Regions from separate parts of the Planococcus sp. BI3 genome, predicted to be linked through region 1. Evidence: riboswitches for the same ligand, from Rfam matches in the RefSeq annotation. Region 1 holds a riboswitch; each other region holds the start of a gene.

Region 1 (5,323 bases):
GAAGGGTTAGAAGAAGAAAAACCTGAAGCTTATGCCATTCTTGACCAGTTCCAATGGGAGTCTGCTGATATTGAAAGCATCATGCTGGAAATTTCAGAAGGCGCGGATGTTGAAGAAGTTACAACAGCGTGGATAGAAGAAAACGGTGATAAAGTTGCTGAATGGACAGCCGGTACAGAAGCAGTGGACGGCACAGAAATTGAGTTGGCTTACGTGGAATGGGATACAGAAGTCGTTTCAACGAACATTGTCGGAAAAGTCTTGGAAGACCAAGGTTTTGACGTGACATTGACGCCACTTGATAACGCAGTGATGTGGCAGGCTGTTTCTGAAGGCCAAGCAGATGGAATGGTAGCTGCATGGTTGCCTGGAACTCACGCTACTCAGTTTGAAACCTATGGCGACAGTGTAGTCGATCTTGGGGTTAACCTTGAAGGCGCTAAAATCGGATTTGTTGTTCCAGCTTATATGGACATCGATTCGATCGAAGATTTAACACCGGCTGAATAAGTAATTCTTATAGCAGGGAATGAACCCCGAATGGCAGGCACTTAATAAGTGTCGCCATTCGGGGTTTTATTTGTTTCTGGTTATCCTTTCCTCCTGCTCGGGATCTGCAACAACCGGCCAATAACAAGACTGCAGACCCCGCTGAAAAAAGTTTCCAAATGTTTAGGGAGAATAGATCTCTATTTATCCCGAAAAAATTCTTGTTGTATCTACTTGGGTAAATGGTCCTTTCTGGAGCAGCTTTTGTTCGATATTCAAACGAACTCAGGCTGCTTTATTTTTATTTGCAAGATCCCTGCTTTTACGGCAATGCCAATGCGGTACTAAATGGCTCAAAGTTAGAGGTGCCCTGCCTTAAGAGTAGGGAATGGAGTGTGAATCTCTAGCGGTACTGTTACTTCCGTAAGGGGAAATAATGGTACTGGACCTACATTTGCAAAAGATGGGCATAGGACGTTTGATGCGATTGAACGTCGAATTTTGTTCGGTTTTGCGACCCGCATCCCATCCAACTTATTTGACAAATTCGAATTAATTATGTATATTTTTTATATTCAAATAGTTGAATATTAAGATGTTAGGAGTTTTAGAAAGAGTAGGCGGCAGCATTTCTTTTTAACCGGCAATTTAAAGAGTATGGCTCGGCGGCTTTTTCAAAAACTTCTGGAGAGGAATCTGGAAATGGAAATAATTCCATATTCCCCCTAGTTCTTAGAGGGGGGGAGATACTTTCAATAACGCAATAATTTTACGAAAAGGAGCTGGATTTGTTTTGAATCTGGAAGTGCAGCAGTTCAAAGCTGATTTTTTTAAAGCCTTGGCCCATCCCTTAAGAATTAAAATACTTGAAATATTATCTGAGGGAGAAAAAAGTGTTAACGAGATCCAAAGCAGGGTCGGGAGTGAAGGGTCAGCCGTTTCCCAACAGCTGATGATATTAAGGAATAAAAATATTGTTTCAGGCACCAAAGACGGAAACCGCGTTATCTATTCGTTAAAAAATCCGATGATTCGCGATTTGCTCCAAGTTGCTCGACAGATATTTAATGATCATCTGGTGAATACCATTTCGATGTTCGATAAGTTTGAGGAAGAAGAAGGAATGGAAAACCAAAAAACAAATAGCTGAAATAAAAATGATGCTTGTCATTGGTCCAACAGATGTTATCAATGCCCAAGTGCTTTATTCGAAAAAAAGAGCTGATATTTCTCACCGGCGAGCGGTTGTCATTCTGCTTTAATTTATTCAGACTATACCACCTGGATTTTGTGGGCAGCATTCATATTATTAAAAAGAAAATCTTTCGAATCCGCCCCTTTTTACTAGACCGAGAATCGAATAAATGGAGAGGCAAAGTGGAAAAGGAATCCACGATTGGTTTGGTTGCTCTGCATACAGATTCCATTAATTCCATCTTTGTTTAATTTCATCAGTTTTATGTTCGTGCGACATTGAAGATAGGAAGCTGCTATTATTTGTACCGTTTGAATTCCATTAATTCGTTCAGGAGTACGATTGGATAAATGGGGAAAGAATAGGTGGCTAAAATGGACTTGTTGCCCAGGCAAGATAATATATCAATTAATGAAATAGATGAATTTGCAATATTATTGGACGGTACCGGGCATATTTTGCTATCCAATGAAAAATGGATGGCTTATTGCCAGGAAGCCGGAGTGTCTGAAACGTTTTGGAAGAATAATATGAATTATATGGAATCGCTGCAGGAAGCCGGCAAAAATGTAGAGCTGCGCAGCGTCAAAGAAGTTCTTGATGGAACGGTGAAGAACTATAGGCAGATGTCGCAAGCAGGCAGCCCTGGAGAACTTTGTTGGTTCTTAATGGAAATCAAGCCCTGTTACATGATAGATGGAACAACTGGAGCGGTAGTGTTGATACAGAAAGTGGACAATGACTCTTTCAAAGAGGAGTCTGAAAAGCTTTATTAGCGTCTGAATGCTATTCTTTTGCTGGCTTATGTAATTCCCATAATAGAAAAAATGGCTTAGGCATTAGGGTTTGCCTTTCCGCTCTTCAAAGCAAGCTTGACTGGCTGAGATTATCCAGTGTAAGCTTAACGAAACATAAATTGAATAACAGTAAGAGGTGCCCTTCGGGGAGAATAGGGAATGGAGTGAAAATCTTCAGCGGTCCCGCCACTGTAATGGGGAGTTTTATGGAAAAGCCACTGGATTTTGTCTGGGAAGGCCTGTAGAATGATGATCCGGAGCCAGGAGACCTGCCTGCTTATGTTCTGCTTATAGATCATGGAAAAGTCTTTAGTTTATTTGTTAACGCAAATAAACTGAGGGCTTTTTCTTTTTATTTTAGAAGGGGGAAGAAAAAGATGGATTTATTACAGCAAACGATCCGGCGTATTGAGGGATTGGATCAGGAAATGATGGAAAAGGCGCGGGAACGGGTGGACAGCCTGATTAAGCCGCCGCATAGCCTCGGAAAGCTGGAAGACCTGGCTGTACAGCTGGCTGGAATATATGGCGCACTGTATCCGGCAGTAGACCAAAAAGCGATTGTGGTGATGGCGTCTGACCATGGAGTGTACGAGGAAGGGATTTCTTCCAATCCTCAAGAAGTGACGTTTGCACAGACGATGTTCATTGCAAAAGGCATAACGGGGGTCGGTGTATTGGCGAAGCCGTCCGGCGCAAAAATTGTCACCGTGGATATCGGTGTAAAAGGAGAATTTCCAAGCGATGCCGGAGTGATCGACCGGAAAATCAAGCAAGGTGCCGGGAATATCGCACAAGGATCTGCGATGACAGGAGAAGAAGCTATCCGATCGCTGGAAGTGGGGATAGAAATCGCAAACGCGGAAATCCTGAAAGGCGCCAATCTGCTGGGGACTGGCGAAATGGGCATCGGCAATACGACGCCAAGTACGGCCATTTTATCTGTTCTGGGCAATATTCCGCCGGAAGAGATAACCGGCAACGGGGCAGGAACGGGCCGCGGCGGAATCGCGCACAAAGCAGCCGTCATCAGGCAAGCGATTGAAACTAACCGCCCGGATAAGCGTGATGCCATTGATGTGCTTGCCAAAGTGGGCGGTTTGGAAATCGGCGGCATGGCAGGTGTCATGATCGGAGCGGCAGCCAACCAGGTGCCGGTTGTGCTGGATGGCTATATTTCCACGGTGGCGGCGCTGCTTGCTGTTTTGATTGAACCGAAAGTGAAAGGCTATCTGATCGCCTCGCATGCAAGCGCTGAACCGGGCGGCAAAAGGGCCAGTGAGCTGCTGGGCATTCGGCCGATGCTGAATATGGACATGTGCCTTGGAGAAGGATCGGGTGCAGCTTTAGCTTTTCCGATTGTAGAAGCGGCCTGCAACATGTTGAAAGAAATGGCGACTTTTTCGGAAGTTGGCCTTGAGATTTGATGGGGGAAAAAGATCGAAACAGTGATTTTCTTGTGAATCCAGAGTTATAAGAAATGATCGCTTCTTGGGAACAATGGTGATTACAAGACTTGATCGATATAATATCTCGAAACTGAGGCATTTTGTTAGAGATAAAAAGAGATCAAGAGTAGACTAGTAATGGAAGCGCTTTTAGAAGCGTGCTTATATCAATCGCTACTAAAAAATAGATTCAAAGAGGAGTTTTTGATAATGGGAAAACTGGAAAACAAAGTCGCACTCATTACCGGTGCAGCACAAGGAATGGGTGCTTCACACGTACGTATGTTTATTGAAGAAGGGGCTAAAGTCGTCATCACGGATATCAATTTAGAAGCGGCCCAAAAACTGGCAGACGAGTTGGGGGACAATGCACTGGCATTGAAACTGGATGTGTCAAAAGCTGACAACTGGAAAGAAGTGTTGGAAACGACGGAAGAAAAATTCGGACCAGTCACGGTATTGGTGAACAATGCCGGCGTCGGCATCTTTAAACTATTGGAAGATTTGACAGAAGCGGACTTTAGATTGACGTTCGAAATTGACGAGCTGGGTGTCTTTTTGGGAATGAAAGCGGTTCTTCCTTATATGAAGAAAGCCGGAGTTGGTTCAATCGTCAATATTTCATCGGTTGATGGGTTGGTCAGTGCCCCAACTGCGATTGCCTATAGTGCTTCAAAACATGCTGTTACCGGAATGACAAAAGGTGCAGCAGCTGAACTTGGCCAATACAACATTCGAGTGAATTCAGTGCATCCGGGCGTTATTGAATCGCCGATGGCTGAACAAGGCGATGTAGCAGAAATCATCAAGAAATTGGAACAGGATATTCCCCTGCGCCGTCGTGCACGAGTGGAAGAAGTTTCGAACCTGGTGATTTACTTGGCATCTGAGGATTCAAGTTATTCAACCGGTTCACAATTCGTTGTGGATGGCGGAATGATTTCAGATCTATAAGCTGCAGATATAATAGCGCGAGCTTAATTTAAAGCAATTCGATTCTAGAGTTTTGAAGACCTTCGACTGTGTCGAAGGTCCTTTTGTATTTTTTACGGGAAATTGACCGAACCGTTGATGGATTTCATGGAAAACCCAGTATATAGTGGGTGTAAGAAGATAAAACATGGTCGCTATGAATCGTCGGCTGTTGCCCCAAAAGCCGCAACTGAACTGGAATCCGGATGAAGAAGCCGACTGCCCAAAAGAGGAGCGTTTTTTGGAGCCGTAAAAGCTGGAGAACACGAAACCAAAGGAGTGGGACTGAATGAGGAAAATCGTCTTTTTTTCATTGCCTGCACACGGCCATACGAATCCGACCATTCCGGTGGTGGCGGAACTGACGAAGAGAGGCCATCAAGTCTGGTATTATTCTTTTGCCGAATTCCGGGAAAAGATTG
Region 2 (5,323 bases), 1.1 Mb from region 1:
TTACCATGTTTTTCAGCGAAGCCACCGTTTCTGCTTCCTGTCTGGTTTTCAAGCCACAATCCGGATTGACCCAAAATTGTTCTTTGGAGATCACCGCTAAACTGTCTGTTAAAATCGCCTGCATTTCCTCCACGCTTGGGACTCGCGGGCTATGAATGTCATAGACACCGAGGCCAACACCCAGTTCATATGGATTCTTTTTGAGCGATTCAATCAGTTCTCCGTGGCTTCTTGAGGTCTCGATTGAAATGACGTCCGCATCAAGGGCGCGGATCGGCTCAATGAAATCATTGAACTCGCAATAGCACATGTGGGTGTGGATCTGCGTTTCATTCGCCACACCTGATGTCGCCAATTTAAAGGCATTCACGGCCCAGTCCAAATATTCCTTCCAGTTTTCTTTGCGGAGCGGCAAGCCTTCACGCAATGCCGGTTCGTCCACCTGGATAATTTGGATGCCGGCTTTTTCAAGAACATCAATTTCTTCTCTCAATGCCAGCGCAATCTGATTGGCTGTTTGTTCACGTGAAATGTCGTCCCGAACAAATGACCAATTCAAAATCGTCACCGGCCCTGTCAGCATTCCTTTCACGTATTTCGAAGTCAATTGCTGCGCCTCCACCACTTCCTTGACGGTCATCGGGGCAGTCCATTCAACATCGCCGTAAATGATCGGGGGCTTCACACAACGCGAGCCGTAAGAAACCACCCAAGCTTTTTGGGTAAAGGCAAAGCCCGTCAATTTCTCGCCGAAATACTCCACCATGTCTGTCCGCTCAAATTCCCCATGGACCAGCACATCCAAGCCGATTTCATCTTGAAGTCCAATCCAGCGTGCGGTTTCCTTTTTCACAAATTCCGCATACGCCGAATCCGTGATTTCCTTTTTGCGCCAAGCACTCCGTGTCCGCTTGACTTCAGCCGATTGCGGAAAGCTGCCGATTGTCGTCGTCGGAAAAATCGGCAGTTCGAGAGCTTCCTGCTGCAATTCCAGACGTTCGTTGAAAGCGATCGGGCGTGCAAAATGTTCTGGTTTCACTTGCGCGACAAGTTCTTTCACCTGCGTGTTTTCTCTAACTTTGTGGCGTGCCAACGCTTCAATCGCACGTATGCTTTCAGATACGTTCTTATTGCCTGACCATGTCCCTTCACGCACATAAGTGGTCAGCTGCGTCAGTTCCCCAATTTTTTCATCCGCAAATGACAGCGCATCCTGCAAGACAGGCGGCAAAGCTGTTTCTTGTTTCGTTGTCACCGGCACATGCTGAAGGCTGCAGGAGGATTGAATCCAGGCTTCTGTTGCCTCGCTGATGGATAAGATGGCTTGAAGATTCACTGCTTTTTCCGCTAAGTTCGCGCGCCAGATATCCCGGCCGTTCACGGCACCGATTCCCAGTACTTTATTTTTTGGAAAACCGTAGGTGCGGATCGCAGCCATATTCTCTTCGGCTCCCTGAACAAAATCAAGGCCGATTCCCGCTACAGGCAATTGCGCCAGTTCTTCATATGCCGATAGCGCTTCAAAATAGGTTTGCAGCATAATTTTCGCAGCCGGTACATCGTCCGCCAATTGAGTGTAGATTTCCTTGACCAACTTGATGTCTTCTTCATTCAAGGACAGCGTTAATGCAGGCTCTTCCAGTTGAATCCACTCCGCTCCCGCATCGACGAGCTGCTGAAGTACTTTCGCGTACAGCGGCAACAGCTGCAGCAGGAACATGGCTTTCGATTTGGCATCATATCCTTTCACCAGCTGGAAGAAGGTAAATGGCCCAATCAGCGTCGGCTTTGTGATGACCCCCAACTCTTCTTTCGCTTCACTGAAATAGTCCACCAGGTGATTGCGCGTCAGCTCAAGAAGCTGTCCTTCGTATTCAGGAACGATGTAATGGTAATTCGTATTGAACCATTTGGTCATTTCACATGCCACCACTGCATCCGCTCCGCGGGCCATCGCATAATACGTCTCCAGATCAACCGTATCGCCTGTCCATTTATAGCGGGTCGGCACTAAGCCGAACATGACGGCGTGATCGAGCATGCGGTCATAAAGAGTGAAATCCCCGACAGTCAACAACTCCAATCCAAGCGATTGCTGCCGCTTCAGATTGTTCAGGCGAATGGCTTTCATTTCTGCGAGGAATTGCTCTTGTGGCAATGCATCTTTCCAAAACGATTCCAAACTGCGCTTCCATTCCCGATTCTCTCCGATATACGGGTAACCTACGACTGTACTCACTGTTTTCATCCGCTATTCCTCCTTTAGAATTTACAAGATGCCAAATACAAAAAAGCCATCTCCGCGTATGGGAAATGGCTTAACATTCAAGTTCAATAGACGCTTAAAAAGCATGCAAAAACTTGCTGTCGCAAAATGAATGTCACCACCTATTTCCACGTAGGTATTTGGCGCGCACTAGAAATTGGCAGGTCTCCTGGCTCATCTTCAACGCTCATCACACCTTCCCGTCTGAGACAGTGGTTTTTGTGAATCGCTCCGATTTACAGTTGCGGGACAGCGACGGATTTTCACCGTTCTTCCCTTTTAAGCCAAGGCTAAGCTTGGCACCAACTCTTACACGTTATGTAATTCTGACAACTATAGCATACCAACGACAGAAAATATAGAGTTTTCCGATAAAACGGATAGGCTTTGTTGTTAAAAGCTCTTGCGAAAAGGATGGTCAACCAAAAATATCACACAAAAAGCCGCATAGCAGCATGCGGCTTTTTGCGTTCATGTACTCATTTTGCCCAGCGATGGAAAATGAAATAGGACATGATGAGCACGATGACAATGGCCGAAAGGATGAGCATGGGCACAAGACCGAAAGTAGGTTCCATTTAGACTCCTCCTCCTTTTACCTTTATCATACTCCGCTTTAATCAAAAAACATAATTAAAAGACTGATTATTCAGTTAGTAAATAATCATCTTTTTGTAAGATTTAAAGCATCCAATAGCCCTTGCACAATAAGCTCGCTGGGTTTCGCAATATAGTGAGTTGTTTCATGGCAACTTCCGATAACAGTATGATATGTAAACTGATTATAAAGAGGACGAGGACTGTTTGAAAATCCAAAAAGAAATTGAATTGAAGATAGCAAGCATACAAAATAGATAGAAAGTTTTTTATCTACTAGCTTAAAATGATTTTGGTCAACCGTTCGACCGAGGTTTGTAAGGTTTCCTTCTCCTCTACATAGGCCATCGCAACACCATAAATTCCCCAGCTCCAAAACGTGGCAAGCGTCCCGTGTTCCTCTTTTACTCCCCGTTCCTTATCCAGCAATGTTTGCAGGGTTTCCGTCAAGCGCTGTTTTACCTCATGATCCATTTTCGGTTTGAATTCTTCGTAGGCACGTTGACAATGACGGGCTAAATCGGTTCGGGACCTCTTAATGGCTTCCAGCGACAGTCTGATGGTTTGCTCATTCATGACTTCCTGCAACGCGACTTCTTTGAAAAATTCCCTTGTCAGCACTTCACTTTGAATCGCATCGATCAAATCGTACTTATCCAGAAAATGGTAGTAAAACGTGGATCGGTTAATTTCGGCTTGTTGCGTAATATCGGCAATGGTGATGTCACTGAATTCTTTATGTTTAATCAGTTCCATAAAACCATTGATAATCTTTTGTCGGGTCCTTCGAATCCGAGGGTCTTGCTTTTTCATGTGTCTCCACCTTTCTCAAAACATTACTTTTTCAACAGTTGTTGGATTTAAAGAATGTTTTCAGTATAGCAGAAAAAACAGGCAATTCACGGCTCTGTAAACTGCGCCGGGAATTGCCTTGATAAACTCCAATCGATTAGAAACTCATTGCGGCCGTTTTGGCGCGCTCAATCCCTGTTGTTTTGATTTCAGCAGCTTTCGCTGGCATTTTCGCCTGTCCTTCGATAAATAAGCCTTCGTATTCCGTAATTCCCATGAAGCTCATGATGAATTTTAAATACCGATCTCCCAGTTCTTCCTCTGCCAAATGGCCTGTTGAATAAAAATCGCCACGAGCTTGAATGTGGAACACTTTTTTATCTTGAAGTAAGCCTACGGCGCCAGTTGCCGTATATCTAAACGTTTTTCCAGGGACAGCTACAGCATCAATGTAGGATTTCACCACTGCTGGGAAAGAGAAGTTCCACATCGGCGTGACGAAAATCATCTTATCGGCTGCCATAAATTGCTCCAGAATCTCATCCAGGCGCCCTACTTTCGTCAGTTCTTCCGCTGAAAGAGCGTCCACCGGCTGCCCCGCGCGAAGTTTCCCCCAGCCGCTAAACACATCTGCATCCAACTGCGGAACATGCTCCTGAAATAAATCAATCGTTACAACTTCATCGGTTGCGTTTGCTTCTTGATAGGTTTCAATGAATGCCTTTCCTGCGGCCATACTATACGAATGATTTTCGTCATTCGGATTTGCGGTAATGAATAACACTTTGTTCATGAGTAATTCCCTCTTATCTTGTTAGATTTACAACACTTGTTGTCCAACTTAGTATAGAACGCCTAGCGATCTGAACAAACCAACAGGTTAGCCGTATTGTCGGAAATCCAACATTCAGTTGGTATTGATGAAAAAATGAATAATCAAAATAAATTTCAGTTCGATGCTTTGTCAAAGAATGTTTCGAACATGCAAGCCTGTTTCAACCTGTCTACTTCAACTTTAAAAACTGTTCGTAAAAGTACACTTTTACGAACGCTTTGAAAACAGCTGAAAAGGGTCCGAAAAAACCGTTCGTATACATATCAAAACACTTGGCGAACGTTCGCGAATTCCCATATACTTTTGCGAACGATAGTCAGAGATAATTGCCGTTTAAGTTTTTATTTATGCAATCTGAAACATTCACTATCTGGCTAACTTTTTGGGATCAGACTACTCTGAATTGTTATCCGACTGGCTGATATCACCAAAACTCTTCATCGGGCACTGGAAACCCCTGCTCTAGCAGCGCTTATATGGAAGTCCGTTTCATTTATCTTAGATAACCCCCATCATCTTGCAGCTCCTAATAAATTTTGGAAATTGAAAAAGGCTTCGCTGTTAACCGCTTGGGTTAACAGCGAAGCCTTTTGGCGTACTTGAGTTGAATGTCTTCATCCAAGGACACATCTTTCGTAATTCATCTTTTTATCGATCACTCTATCAATCCGGCCTGCTGTAGGAATTCCTCTGCTACGACTTCAACCATCTGCCCTTCATTGTCCACTTTGGCATTCATGGCCTGCATGGTTGGTTCATCGATTTTATCTGCTAATCGAAGAAGAACCTCTTCCAGTTCAGGGTATTCTTCCATAATTTCAGTGCGCACAAGC
Region 3 (5,323 bases), 100 kb from region 1:
CTTCGCATTCTTCAATTTCCGCCTGTGACGTGCTGCGGACGTAATAGGTCGTTTTCAGGTGCTGCTTCCACGCTTCCAGATGAAGCTCCAGCAATTCTTTCGCTTTGATGGTATGCGGCACATAAAAGTTAAAGCTGATGGACTGGTCGATATGCCGCTGCCGCGCTGCGTTTTGGCGGATACTCCATTTCTGGTCCAGCACGTGTCGTGCACGGCGGTAATAATCGTATGTGTTGTGGTCCAAATCAGGCGCCGTCACCTTGAACTTGAAATTCTTTTTCTCTTCCGCGTATTCAACAGCGTAAAGGGGATCGATGCCATCTGTTGAACCGCCGATTTTGGCAGTAGACGAGTTCGGCGCGACGGCCATCATCCAGCCGTTTCGGACACCGTTTGTGGCCACTTCCTGCTGCAATTGCTCCCAGCGTTCACCGCTGTAGTTGCGGCGTTCAAAATACTCGCCGGTCTGCCATTCAGAACCTGTAAATTTGCTGAAGGCTCCTTTTTCTTCGGCCAGCTGCATCGAAGCGCGGATGGTCTGATAAGCGATTTCCTCGTATAGCGAATCCGCAAATTCCACAGCCTGCTCGGTTTCCCAATGGATGCCTTCAAGCGCCAGGAGGTGGTGCCAACCGAAAGTTCCAACGCCCACCCCACGATATTTTTTATTGGTCGCATCGGCCTGCCCGACGGAAATGGTATTCAAGTCGATGACGTTATCCAGCATACGCACCTGGACCCGTATCACCCGCTCCAGCACGTCGGCTTTGAACGCTCTTGGCAAGTTGATGGATGACAGGTTGCAGACAACAAAATCGCCCGGCTTGCGGACCATGACAAGGTTGCCGTCTTCATCGGTGTATTCTTTCATGATGGTGGTAGCTGACATGTTTTGCATAATTTCCGTGCACAAATTACTACAGTAAATCGACGTCAGCCCTCTTCCTCTGGTGTGCTTGTTCGGGTTTTGGCGGTTCACTTCGTCCCGGTAGAACATATACGGCGTGCCGGTTTCGAGCTGCGACACCATGATGCGCGCCATAATCTCCATCGCCCGGTAAGTTTTGCGCGGCAATAGTGGGTGATCCACAGCTTCCTGGTATTTGTCGCTGAAGTATTTCTCATCGGTTTCATCGTAAAAATCTTCAAGCCCGAGCGCGTTGCCGTTTTCGTCTTTCCAGCCCATCACCTGCTTGATCTGGTGCGGACAGAAGGTATGCCATTCACCGATGCTGCGGCCTGTTTCGTCTTTTTCCTGCAGCCGTTCCATGAACAGATCCGGGATCGACACGCCGGTGAAAATATCATGCGCTTTGCGGCGTTCATCGCCATTATTAGTCTTCAGGTCCAGAAATCCATTCATGATGTCTTTATGGAAAACATCCAGGTAAATCGCTACTGCGCCTTGGCGCTGGCCCAGCTGATCGACGCTGACCGCCGTATCATTGACCAGGCGGATCCATGGCACGACGCCTGATGAATTGCCCTTGAACTTTTTGATATCCGAGCCCAACGCCCGCACTTTTCCGTAATAGATTCCGATGCCGCCCCCGTCTTTGCTGAGGCGGGCAATGTCCCAGTTGTTCAAATAAATGCCGTCCAATGAATCATCAACGGTATCGATAAAGCAGGACGACAATTGGCCGAAGCTCTTGCCGGCATTCGACAAGGTCGGTGTCGCCACTGTCATATACAGATGGCTCATGGCCCAGTATGCTTCTTTGACCAGTTCCAGCCGCTGCTCTTTCGGCTCGTTTTGCATCAAGGTCATCGCGATGACCAGGAAACGCTCCTGCGGAAGTTCGAACAAGCGCCCTTCATAATCTTTCGCCAAATAGCGGTCTGCCAGCAGGAACAAGCCAATGTAATTGAACAGCAGATCCCGCTCCGGATCGATTTCAGTGCCCAGTTCAGCGATTTCTTCTTTCGAATAAGCAGCCAAAAGCTCTCCTGAATAAATGCCGATGCTTGTAAGTTCGTTAATAAGGCCATAGAAATCACCGTATTTCTCTGAAGCGGAAAAGTTCCGGCTGTCTGCAGCTTTTCCATACAAGTCGCCGGCATACAATTCAGCTGCCACATACGTCCAATCCGGCTCATCCATGGTGATGCGGTTCAGCGCATACAGCAGGGATTGTTCTCCTTTTGCCTGTCCTGCCAATTTCGCCGCCCGTTCCAGCAGTTCCCGTGTATCCAGTCCGTATACTTCTGTTGCGCGTTGCAACGCTCTTTCCACTGCATTTATTTCTGTTTCTTCGATTTTCAGATTCATATCAGCACAACTCCTTTGCGTATTCGTTCACTTTCATGCGGCGCTGTTTCCGTTCCTGTGCGCTTTTGAATAGTTTTTCTTCGGCTGGCGTTTCCGGAATTACTCCGGTTACTGGCGTCGGCTTGCCTTCGCTGTCGACTGCCACCATCGTCAGGATAGCCGTAGTCGTTAAACTTTTATCACCGGTTTCAATATGCTGGCATTCAGCTTTGACATACACTTCCATCGATGTTCGGCCTGTTGAAATGACGACCCCTTCTAAAATGAGAATGTCCCCCACTTTTGCAGAAGACAGGAAATTCACGGTGTCGATTGATGCCGTGACCACCGCTTTTCCGCTATGCCTCATGGCTGTGATCGCGGCAATCTCATCTATGTATGCCAATACGGTGCCGCCGAAAATGGTGCCCATATGATTGGTGTCTGGCGGCAGCACCAGCCTTGTCTGGATGGTTCTTGCTACGCCTGCTGCTAATGGTTTTGTCATCTGCAATCAATCCTCCATCTTTGTGTACAAGAAAAAATCCCATCCTCTCAGGGAGGATGGGGTTAGATACGCAGAATATCGGATGGAAGCAGCAGAAAACAGCTGTTCCACGCATAATACCTTCGTTATCCCTCTCAGCTCCCGGAGAAGATCATAAACTATAACGAAGGCAGGTCTCCTGGCTTGTGCGTCATCCTCTGCTATCTCCTTCCCGTCCATTGGACAGTGGATTGCGATAGTTCGTCAGCACTTACAGTTGCGGGAACAGCTCCGGCATTCCACCGGATTCCCTATTAAGCCTTTTCAGGCACCTTCGTTATTGGTTCTACTATATATAGTGAATAATTTTAGAAAATCACTAAATCTTGTATTCATAAACTATAAATCACTTTCAGCGCTTTGACAAGAAATTTCTCAAGCCTCTGGTTAAGTGAAGGTTTTATTTGATGGTCAAATACCGTTTGAGCGCCTGTTTCACCGTTCCCATGGTCGTCAATTGGCTGAAGTCCACACGTGCTTCAATTGCTTTCAAAGCCAATTCCGGACGGATTCCCGTGAAAATCAGTTGAATGCCGAGCAGGCGCATGATGTGATCGATTTTGTATAGAAATTCCGCTACGACATTGTCGATGTTGTAGATGCCGGATACGTCGACGATGAGGCAATTCAGGCTCTCCCCTTGAACTTTTTGCGGAATGATGTCGAGCAGCCGATTGCTTCGGTCTCCATCGACCGACCCTACAAGCGGCAATACAGCCAATCCGTCAATAATCGGAACGATGGGTGTTGATATTTCGTTTTTCAATTGCAGCAGGTCGCGTTCTGTTTGTTTCTGTTCGCTAATATCACGGATAATCGACTGGATTGCGACCGTCTCCCCGTATTGAACCGGATAGCAATATAATTCGACATCTGCTTCAGTCCCATTAAAGCGTTTTACTTTCGTCTCCATCAATCCTCCGATGGTGCGGTCTTCCATGCCTGTGCGGATGCGTTCCGTGATCAGTTCTTTATAGTCTTCAGTAAAAACATCCACGACATTCGCACCAATAAGAGCTGCTTGTTCAGCTTTGAGAAATTCTGCTCCTGGCTGATTTATATACAAGACTTTCTGATTTGAATGAATAATCGTCGTCTCATTCGAATACTCCGCTATCTGCTGATATATTCGTTCTTTTTCTAGTATGCTCAATTGTGTGACTGATGTTGCAGTTGGCATTTTCTTTCACTCCTTTTGGCTACGAAACTGCCTTTCCCCTCATTTTACACTTTTTCAGTAAAACTTTCAGCGTCTGGTCCTCCTCAGAAATATCTGAATCATTCTATTATTTACAGTTTTGTTTCAAGTCTTGTATACCCAAAAAATTATGCTATGATAAGAAATTGTGATTTGAACTATTTTTTGTTGTTTTTTTGGAAATACACTAACCTAAGGTTATAGCTTAATGGAGATGCAAGATGAAACAATTAACAGGAAATGCTTTTCACTACGGCTGGGTCATTATCGCGATAGCGGCCTTGTCCCAATTTTTCTCTGGTCCCGGACAAACCTATTCCAATTCCATCTTTATCGACTATTATATAGAAGAATTCGGCTGGAGCCGTTCGACCGTTTCCGGCATCTACTCGGCAGCCACATTAACAGCAGGCTTTCTGCTGTTTTTTGTCGGACGCCTGATCGACCGAAATGGTTCGCGGAAAATGGCGGTTGCCGTTTCCATCGCCCTGGCAGTCGCTTGCTTCTTCAACAGCTTCGTGACAAGCTTGGTCATGCTGTTCATCGGCTTCTTTTTTATTCGACTGCTTGGACAAGGTTCCATGGCACTTATCTCAAGCTCCCTCATCCCTCAATGGTTTGTCAAAAAAAGAGGCCGCGCCATCAGCATCGCCGCAATCGGCGGCTTGGTCAGTTCCGCCGCTTTTCCACTGCTGAACGTTTGGCTGATCGAGGCATTCGGCTGGCGCAGTTCGTGGCTGATTTTAGGGGTCCTCATCATTGTCTGCTTTACGCCGCTTGCCCTTTTCCTCATTCAAAATTCGCCCGAAGAAATGGGTTTATTGCCGGACAACGGCGATGCATATAAGAAAGAGTCCAAAATAAAACCCATCGAAGAAGTTAGCTGGACGGTGAAAGAAGCTTCAAAAACCCGTGCCTTCTGGCTCCTGTTGCTCTGTGCGGCCATTCCGGGGATCGTCAACACCGGCTTGACCTTCCACTTGGTGTCCATCTTTTCCGAAAAGTCCTTATCGCTTGAAACCGCAGCTGGGATTTTAAGCTTAACGGCATTGATCGGATTGCCGGTCACGTTCATCACCGGCCTCCTGCTGGAAAAGGTAAAGGTGCAGTATATGCTGACACTCGTTTTTATAGGTGAATTGCTGTCTTTATTTCTCCTGCAGAAAGCTGATTTCCTCGCCGCCGCCATCGTGTTCGGTCTGGTTTGGGGCGTCAGCATGGGGATTGAACGCATCGTCATGGCGGTCGTCTGGCCCAATTATTTCGGACGGAAACACATTGGCAGCATCAGCGGCATATCCATGGCCATGGTTGTCACGGGATCCGC

What was found. A riboswitch is a leader RNA that binds a small molecule or an ion and turns the genes downstream of it on or off. The one in region 1 is predicted to bind cobalamin.
Region 2: another riboswitch for cobalamin. It lies ahead of metE (5-methyltetrahydropteroyltriglutamate--homocysteine S-methyltransferase); the one in region 1 lies ahead of cobT (nicotinate-nucleotide--dimethylbenzimidazole phosphoribosyltransferase).
Region 3: another riboswitch for cobalamin. It lies ahead of AC1MEO_RS14165 (acyl-CoA thioesterase); the one in region 1 lies ahead of cobT (nicotinate-nucleotide--dimethylbenzimidazole phosphoribosyltransferase).

Annotation. Positions count from the first base shown of each region.
Region 1 is NZ_CM155266.1:2,914,778-2,920,100, forward strand. It holds gene AC1MEO_RS14655 (glycine betaine ABC transporter substrate-binding protein) at 1-510, shown strand, start outside; gene AC1MEO_RS14660 (ArsR/SmtB family transcription factor) at 1,283-1,639, shown strand; gene AC1MEO_RS14665 (hypothetical protein) at 2,050-2,460, shown strand; cobalamin riboswitch at 2,599-2,772, shown strand; gene cobT (nicotinate-nucleotide--dimethylbenzimidazole phosphoribosyltransferase) at 2,859-3,908, shown strand; gene AC1MEO_RS14675 (SDR family NAD(P)-dependent oxidoreductase) at 4,140-4,883, shown strand; gene AC1MEO_RS14680 (macrolide family glycosyltransferase) at 5,191-5,323, shown strand, end outside.
Region 2 is NZ_CM155266.1:1,778,504-1,783,826, forward strand. It holds gene metE (5-methyltetrahydropteroyltriglutamate--homocysteine S-methyltransferase) at 1-2,248, opposite strand, end outside; cobalamin riboswitch at 2,409-2,588, opposite strand; gene AC1MEO_RS08985 (TetR/AcrR family transcriptional regulator) at 3,140-3,676, opposite strand; gene AC1MEO_RS08990 (FMN-dependent NADH-azoreductase) at 3,813-4,448, opposite strand; gene AC1MEO_RS08995 (glycine betaine ABC transporter substrate-binding protein) at 5,146-5,323, opposite strand, start outside.
Region 3 is NZ_CM155266.1:2,812,477-2,817,799, reverse strand. It holds gene AC1MEO_RS14170 (ribonucleoside-diphosphate reductase subunit alpha) at 1-2,272, opposite strand, end outside; gene AC1MEO_RS14165 (acyl-CoA thioesterase) at 2,274-2,759, opposite strand; cobalamin riboswitch at 2,911-3,089, opposite strand; gene AC1MEO_RS14160 (PAS domain S-box protein) at 3,199-3,978, opposite strand; gene AC1MEO_RS14155 (MFS transporter) at 4,218-5,323, shown strand, end outside.